DNA from 2 places in the Clostridium sp. 10cd* genome. Region 2 is predicted to be linked to the other one. Evidence: a T-box and tRNA genes for the amino acid it is inferred to sense, from the RefSeq annotation. Region 2 holds a T-box; the other holds one or more tRNA genes.
What was found. A T-box is a leader RNA that pairs with one kind of tRNA and senses whether it is charged. The one in region 2 lies ahead of alaS (alanine--tRNA ligase), so its partner is inferred to be a tRNA-Ala.

Region 1: it encodes a tRNA-Ala, which carries the amino acid that the T-box ahead of alaS (alanine--tRNA ligase) is inferred to sense. The anticodon was not compared.

The regions. Positions count from the first base shown of each region.
Region 1 is NZ_CP172347.1:3,782,374-3,785,803, forward strand. Features, by position in the region: gene ACG3M1_RS18855 (hypothetical protein) at 189-833, opposite strand; gene ACG3M1_RS18860 (hypothetical protein) at 939-1,448, shown strand; tRNA gene ACG3M1_RS18865 (tRNA-Ala) at 1,557-1,632, opposite strand; tRNA gene ACG3M1_RS18870 (tRNA-Ile) at 1,651-1,727, opposite strand; gene ACG3M1_RS18875 (HipA domain-containing protein) at 2,088-3,029, opposite strand; gene ACG3M1_RS18880 (hypothetical protein) at 3,034-3,261, opposite strand.
Region 2 is NZ_CP172347.1:2,703,227-2,706,656, reverse strand. Features, by position in the region: gene ACG3M1_RS13445 (AI-2E family transporter) at 1-283, shown strand, start outside; gene ACG3M1_RS13440 (helix-turn-helix domain-containing protein) at 594-1,874, opposite strand; T-box leader at 2,115-2,313, shown strand; gene alaS (alanine--tRNA ligase) at 2,354-3,430, shown strand, end outside.

The sequences.
Region 1 (3,430 bases), 1.1 Mb from region 2:
GCCATCCTACTTTTACCTATTAAAAACACATAACTACCTTTATTGTATACAATGATGTGCACTTTAGGTCAACAAAAGATTTCTTAACTTTTTATGAAGATTGCACTTTCACTGTCCCCTGCTTCAGGGATTTAACCGAAAAAAAGCAGCCAAGGCATTTCCACCTGCTTCCGGCTGCAAAGTTAAAGCTATTTGAATTCCCGACGCATGCACACAAGGTCTTCCTCCTGCATTCCCAGCTGACGCAGAGTGACTTCCTTTTTGTTTGGACAGGCTAACGGCTGAATCATATAGGAGCAAAGCGTACAATATCCGGATGATTCGCTACGACGGATACATGCATACCCGCATTTGCGAATACAGTTCTCATCCACCCACAGTGCCAGCTGATCCAACGCATTGGTCGCTATGAGATTGGCTTGTTCCTGCGGTATACCCGCATCGAGGAGATAGCGGAACAGGATATCTGCATAGGTCAGAATATATTCCATAAGAAAAAAGTTTTCTGCATTGTTCTTCTGCATACGCTTCGGCCACAGAGGAAGCTTGATATGATTTCTGATATAGCGTTCCTCCTCCACATGCTTGCGCGGATTTTTCAGGCATTCATGCGGACATTCGGCACATTTATATAAAAATTCCCCCATTGTTTTCAACAGCTGAAATTTAAAGGTGGCAAAATCTACCGTCACTTTAAATTCCTGCTCGATTTTAGGAAACGCATCCGCACACATAGTCAGTGCAGCATCCACGGTTTCCGCTTCAAATACACCCAGCTTTGTGATTGGCTGCGGCAAAAACATCATCAGATCCCTGCTGTTCACATATTTCATTTTTCATCACCATGCCTTATGGTACACTATTTTCAGACAAAAAGAAATACAGTTGAAATATTTTCCCTTACTTTATCGTATACCGGATAGAAGGAGGCGAAGATCATGAAATCTATGTTCCTCATATTTTATATGCTTATAAATTCCATGGGCGGCTATCTTTTTCAACAGACAGCAGTAGAGACTGCCTACCCGGATATCGCCAGAAGGTGCCCGGATCTTACATTGCATGATACCAATGATCTCGTAGACGGAAGTGGCTGGATATCCTTTTTAAAGGGATTGGATACTGTTTCTTTATCAACGATACGCATAAAGGATGCGAGGGATTCCACGCAGGATTTTCTGATACGCTATGATGCATTAGGAAAAAGCTATACGCTGACAAGGCAGGATGACAGCGAACATGCCGTCACCTACAGCCATTTGATTCGCATGGACGGACAGCGCATAGCGGATATGCAGCTTGACGATATGTGCATCTGTTTTGCGAATAATCCAGCAGAATACTGGTACTGGTATCTTTGTGATGATGTAAATATAAAGCCTCAGGACATCTTCCGGGAGCCGAATTCAACAAAAGCGCAGTTATTGTTTACCGTGAAAAAGACCTGAGAACAAGCAATCTGCATCGTACAGGCATCCTCATTCAGATACAAGCATGCCGTGTATAATAAAAAAGGATTCCGACCGTTAGGATTGGAATCCTTCAATATGTTATCATGGTGGAGCGTATCGGGATCGAACCGATGACCCCCTGCGTGCAAAGCAGGTGCTCTCCCAGCTGAGCTAACACCCCATGTATATTGAAATTCGATGGTGGGCCTGAATGGACTTGAACCAACGACCTCACCCTTATCAGGGGTGCGCTCTAACCACCTGAGCTACAGGCCCGTTTCCATCGAATGCTCATATATAATACCACTACTTTTTTCGTGTGTCAACAAGGTTTTTATCATTTTTTCACAAGCTTTTAAGAGATTTTATATGCTAAAGACACAAAGCTGATAATTTTACGAAGCCGCAAGTTCTTATACCGCTTCCTATATGAATATCGTCATGTATACTCTCGGTTATTGCTTTTTATGTCTGTATCACAAACTGCGTCTAAAGATCTGCGATAAAACATTGACAGGCACAGGAAAGCCGGATCAAATTACGTAAAGTCTGAACACACTCATATTTCCTCTTTCTGAATTATCTCGATTTCTCAAACATGATAATTCAACGCACGGGAAGTGAAAAACTTACCTGTTACAGCACAGCTCGCATGGTATGTTCGTATGCCGGCAACAGGAGCTTTTGCAATCGAAGCTCCATTCCCTTTATATAAAACTCTTTACGTATTTCACTGATGATTTCTATACCGTTATCTGCATTGGGAATAGCATAAATGAAAGCAGTTATCGCATCCATATGCCTCTGTATCTGTGGAACGACACGCTTTACTGCATTATGAATATCTTTATCTTCAAGCTTCAATAGCGCACCGAACTGCAGTGCCTTTCCGTCGATATTATATCCGGTGACTGTGCTGATTGCACTGCTGAGAATCCTATCTTCATTCTTCAACATGTCGTTTATTTTCTCATCGGAAATCTTCGTGGAAAAAGAAGCACCGTTATCAAATACAGGCGCCAGCGCTAAACTGCCATCGGAATATCGCAGGATACCCCAGTTTCCGCTATTGCGATCATTATTATTTATCAGCCCGTCGATCATGACACAATCCCAGAACCTCTCTGACATTCCATCAATCATATACAATAGGGAATTATAGTTCAGATGTGCCTTTACCGCGTGAAGACTTGTACTGCCAACACTGTTGCTATCGGTTACTGTATCTTCCAGAATTGCCTCCAGTTCTTTATTGTAATAGTTTTTGATTTCTCTGAATTCCTGTAATCGAACATGTGAATCCGTAAAATCCTTACATGCAACAACCAGTTTGTTATCCTTTGTCCCTAATTTGGTTTCATGTACAGGATAGCCAAGAATCTGATAAATATGACTGCCTATATACTCAGATAACGGAGAGGTTGTATAAGAAATTTCCGTTTTTCTCATTCCCTTTGTAGATTTAGGAAATTTCAGAATCCAGTCCTCCCCCTGATAAATGATTCCAAGCTTACTGCCAGCCATCCCACCATAGGCTTTGTTATTTTCCTGACACTCGTTAAAATCGATCAAATACATGTGTTTATCCTCCACGATATCTTTGACATAGGATATCCCTCTGTTTGCTGGTCATTTCTTTATTGATAACAAATTCTTTTGTAATATTCTCAATGAATCCACATCTGTCAAAGTATGACCAGTCTTCCTTCCGATCCATTTCCTCCAGCTCATCCACCAGCTCCTGAATCATGGAAGGCAAAGCAAAATCAATTTTGACTGAATCGTTGATCCAGTGATAGCTTTTATCCATTTAATCACACCCTTTTACCAACTGTATTATAGCATGCATTGTTTTCACAACGCCATACGATCATTCAGAAACGCAAAAAGTCGGTTTGTATTCCTGTAATCAGTCAAACACTCATAAAAGATCCAACCATGTATCTTCCAGTTTATCCTAACAGAGAACTGACCTTTCT
Region 2 (3,430 bases):
CTTTGCTATCGTATGGACGATACAGCAGATTGAATCCAATTTCATTCAACCGATGATTTTCAACCGTACGATGCATGTGCGTCCAATCCTAACCTTTGTTTTTATCTTTCTGTCCGAAGCTCTCTTCGGGGTTGTCGGTGTTATTTTATCACCGATATTTGCGGCGATTGCACAGATTGCCTTTCGCAGCTGGCTGCATTCCAAGACCAGCGATAAGATTGGAGAATGGGAGGATATCTGGCAGGATTTTGATGAGGCGATGCAGGAGGAGAATTATGATTAAATTATGCTTAAATTGCTGAAGTGAAAAGTTAAATTCCACTTTCAAAAGGCGAATAAAAAATGTGGAACTTTCTTCTACAAAAGTCTATACAGAGCATAAATATAGCGTTAGAAAGGGTTTCAAATAGGTAGAAGTAAGTAAAAATGTGAAGAAAGTGGTCATTGTGCGAATGATAGATAAAATGAATAAGCGCACTGAAAATAGGCTCCATTATGCCTATGTATAACTAAATTCCACTTCTATTTTATAGTTACACTATAAATAACTGTTCTTTGCCGCTGCTCTTATCATTCTTTATATCATCTGTTTGTTACTTATGAGTCAATACGCTTGGACGAAGTATCACTTCGTCCTTATCTATTTTCTGTAGACCAAATTCATAAAGTTTCTGCGCTAATTCCGGACACATGAACTCACATAGCTCAAATGGGGATTTTCCATTCAAATGTTCCTTGGCACTGGAATTGATATGTGAGATGGCTACATTCAAGGAAGTCTGATCGGTCAGGCCGATACTGCGTAAGTCTACTTCGTTAGGTAATATATAACGTAATTCACGATGCATATTTTCCAGGCTTCCTTTCTGCCCGGACTGCATAGGGTCGCAATAGAAGACTCGTGTCCTTCTGGTACCATCGTCTCTTTTTTCCATATGCTCAGCATCAGTAAATTCACCTCCGCGATCGGTGAGTGTTATATGAGCTTCCTGTTCAAACAGGCTTTTTCCAAGGATGGAATCAAGAACAGCTAGTCCGTCAACCATATCTGCAGCAGTCTTCGTGTCGTGATATACAGCAAACAGGAGCCCATATTTGATGAATTTGAAAGTCTGGATAAACGGTCCATTGGAAATGTCATTGTAGACTGTATCCATTTGTAAAATGTGAGTGATTTCCTCAGACTCAACATAGGATTGGTAATCTGTGTAAAGCCGTCCAACAAGGAATTTACGGTCTTGTCGTTTTTTATAGATCGTCTTCTTCTTAGCGGTCATTTTTCTTTTGACTTTTATACGAAGGTCAATATTAGCAATGCCAACACATTCGAATACACCTTGTTCAATATAGTTGTAGAGTGTCTTCTCACTGATTCCAAGTTCGGGATGTGCAGCTATGATCTGATAAGGTGAATGACCTTTTAATAGAAGAGGCTTGATGGTATTGCCTAGCTCTACAGCTTCTGATGAGGTCAGATTGATTCCGGTTCGAGACTCAACGAGTTCGCTACGGTATTCCTCATAGGCGATCGTAGGTTTATAGAGGTATTTATCAAAGCGGCAGCTTTTCAGTTTCTCACAGCCATTACAAGCTCCCGGAGTACGATCTCTGCGTTTGCAGCGGAACTTAGAATAATCAGGGCAGTTGACAGTACAATTCTTTCTCTTAAACTTACAGTGAGCATAGTTCTCACATTCTAGAGAAAGTGTAGATTTATGAGAGAGATAACGGTGAGCACGGATTTCCTTACCTATCGTAGATTTATCTTTGCCTAGATTATCAGCAATAGCTTTTTTAGAAGAACCATTAACGATGCCGATCGCGATGACATTGCGATCGTCCTGAGTCAGATGTTTGTTTTTGTTCGTTGCCATATTCATCACCCTTTGTAATGTGTATGATAATAACCAGCGGTTACCTTCATCATAGATATAAAAAAGGATATATGAAAGACTAAATGCAATTGTAAGTGTAAATTCAACTAGATTGTTGTGTAAGAGTCTTTTCTACTTAGCTACTTTGAAAGTGGAATTTAACTTTTCACTTCAGCTTATGCTTAAATTATGATAAAAGATTTGCACTGTCTTTTGGATTTTGTTATAATGATAACGTTCATCAGGACGATGAAAAAGAGGAGTACATTCGGGTAACCATTCAAGAGAGGAAGCGGCAGGTGAGAGCTTTCATGGTGAAGAATGGAAGCTGCTTTGGAGTTCTGCGCGTATCTGGCGTTAAAAGAGTAAGTGAGTGTGCCTGTGGAATTCTGTACATGGGTGAACTGGGATGGTACCGCGTATACTATACGTTCCTGGATTCGGGAGCGTTTTTTTATGCTTATAAGGAGGATGCAAATATGAAACAGTTGACAGGAAGTCAGATTCGTCAGATGTTTCTGGACTACTTTAAAAGTCAGGGACATATGATTGAGCCAGGAGCAAGCCTGGTTCCTCACAACGATCCAACGCTGCTTTGGATCAATGCCGGAGTTGCAGCTTTGAAAAAGTATTTTGATGGAAGTGAAAAGCCGAAGAACAATCGGATTGCGAATGCACAGAAGTCCATTCGTACCAATGATATCGAGAATGTAGGAAAGACGGCACGTCACCATACCTTCTTTGAAATGCTTGGGAATTTCTCTATCGGAGATTATTTCAAGGAGGAGGCAATTCCTTTTGCATGGGAGTTTTTAACAAGTCCGAAATGGATTGGTTTTCCAAAGGAGAAGCTATATGTTTCCGTATATACGGATGATGCGGATGCTTACCGGATCTGGACCGAGGTGTGTAAGGTGGATCCTTCCCACATTTTGAAGACAGATGATAATTTCTGGGAGATTGGAGAAGGTCCGGGCGGACCGGACAGTGAAATCTTCTATGACCGCGGTGAGGCATATGATCCGGAGGGTCTTGGAGAACGTCTGTTCTTCGAAGAGCTGGAGAATGATCGCTACATCGAGGTATGGAATGTCGTGTTCTCACAGTTTGACTGTAAGCCGGAGCTTGACCGTAAGGATTACAAGGAGCTGCCGCAGAAAAACATTGATACCGGTATGGGATTGGAACGTCTTGTTGCGCTGGTACAGGGTGGAGAAACCAATTTTGATACAGACTTGTTTCTGCCAATCATTCATGCGACAGAAGCGTATACCGATGCGCGTTATGCAGATGCCCAACATAAAATGGCATTCCGCGTGATTGCCGATCACATCCGAACCGTAAGCTTTGCGCTGGCAGATGGGGCGCTGTTCTCCAATGAGGGCAGAGGCTATGTATTGCGTCGAGTTCTGCGCCGTGCGGTACGGTTCGCGAAGAAGCTGAACATTCAGGGAGCATTTATGTATAAGCTGGTTCCTGTCGTTTATGATATCATGAAGGATTTCTATCCGTACATGGAGGAAAAGCTGGATTATATTGCTCGTCTTGTAAAGGCC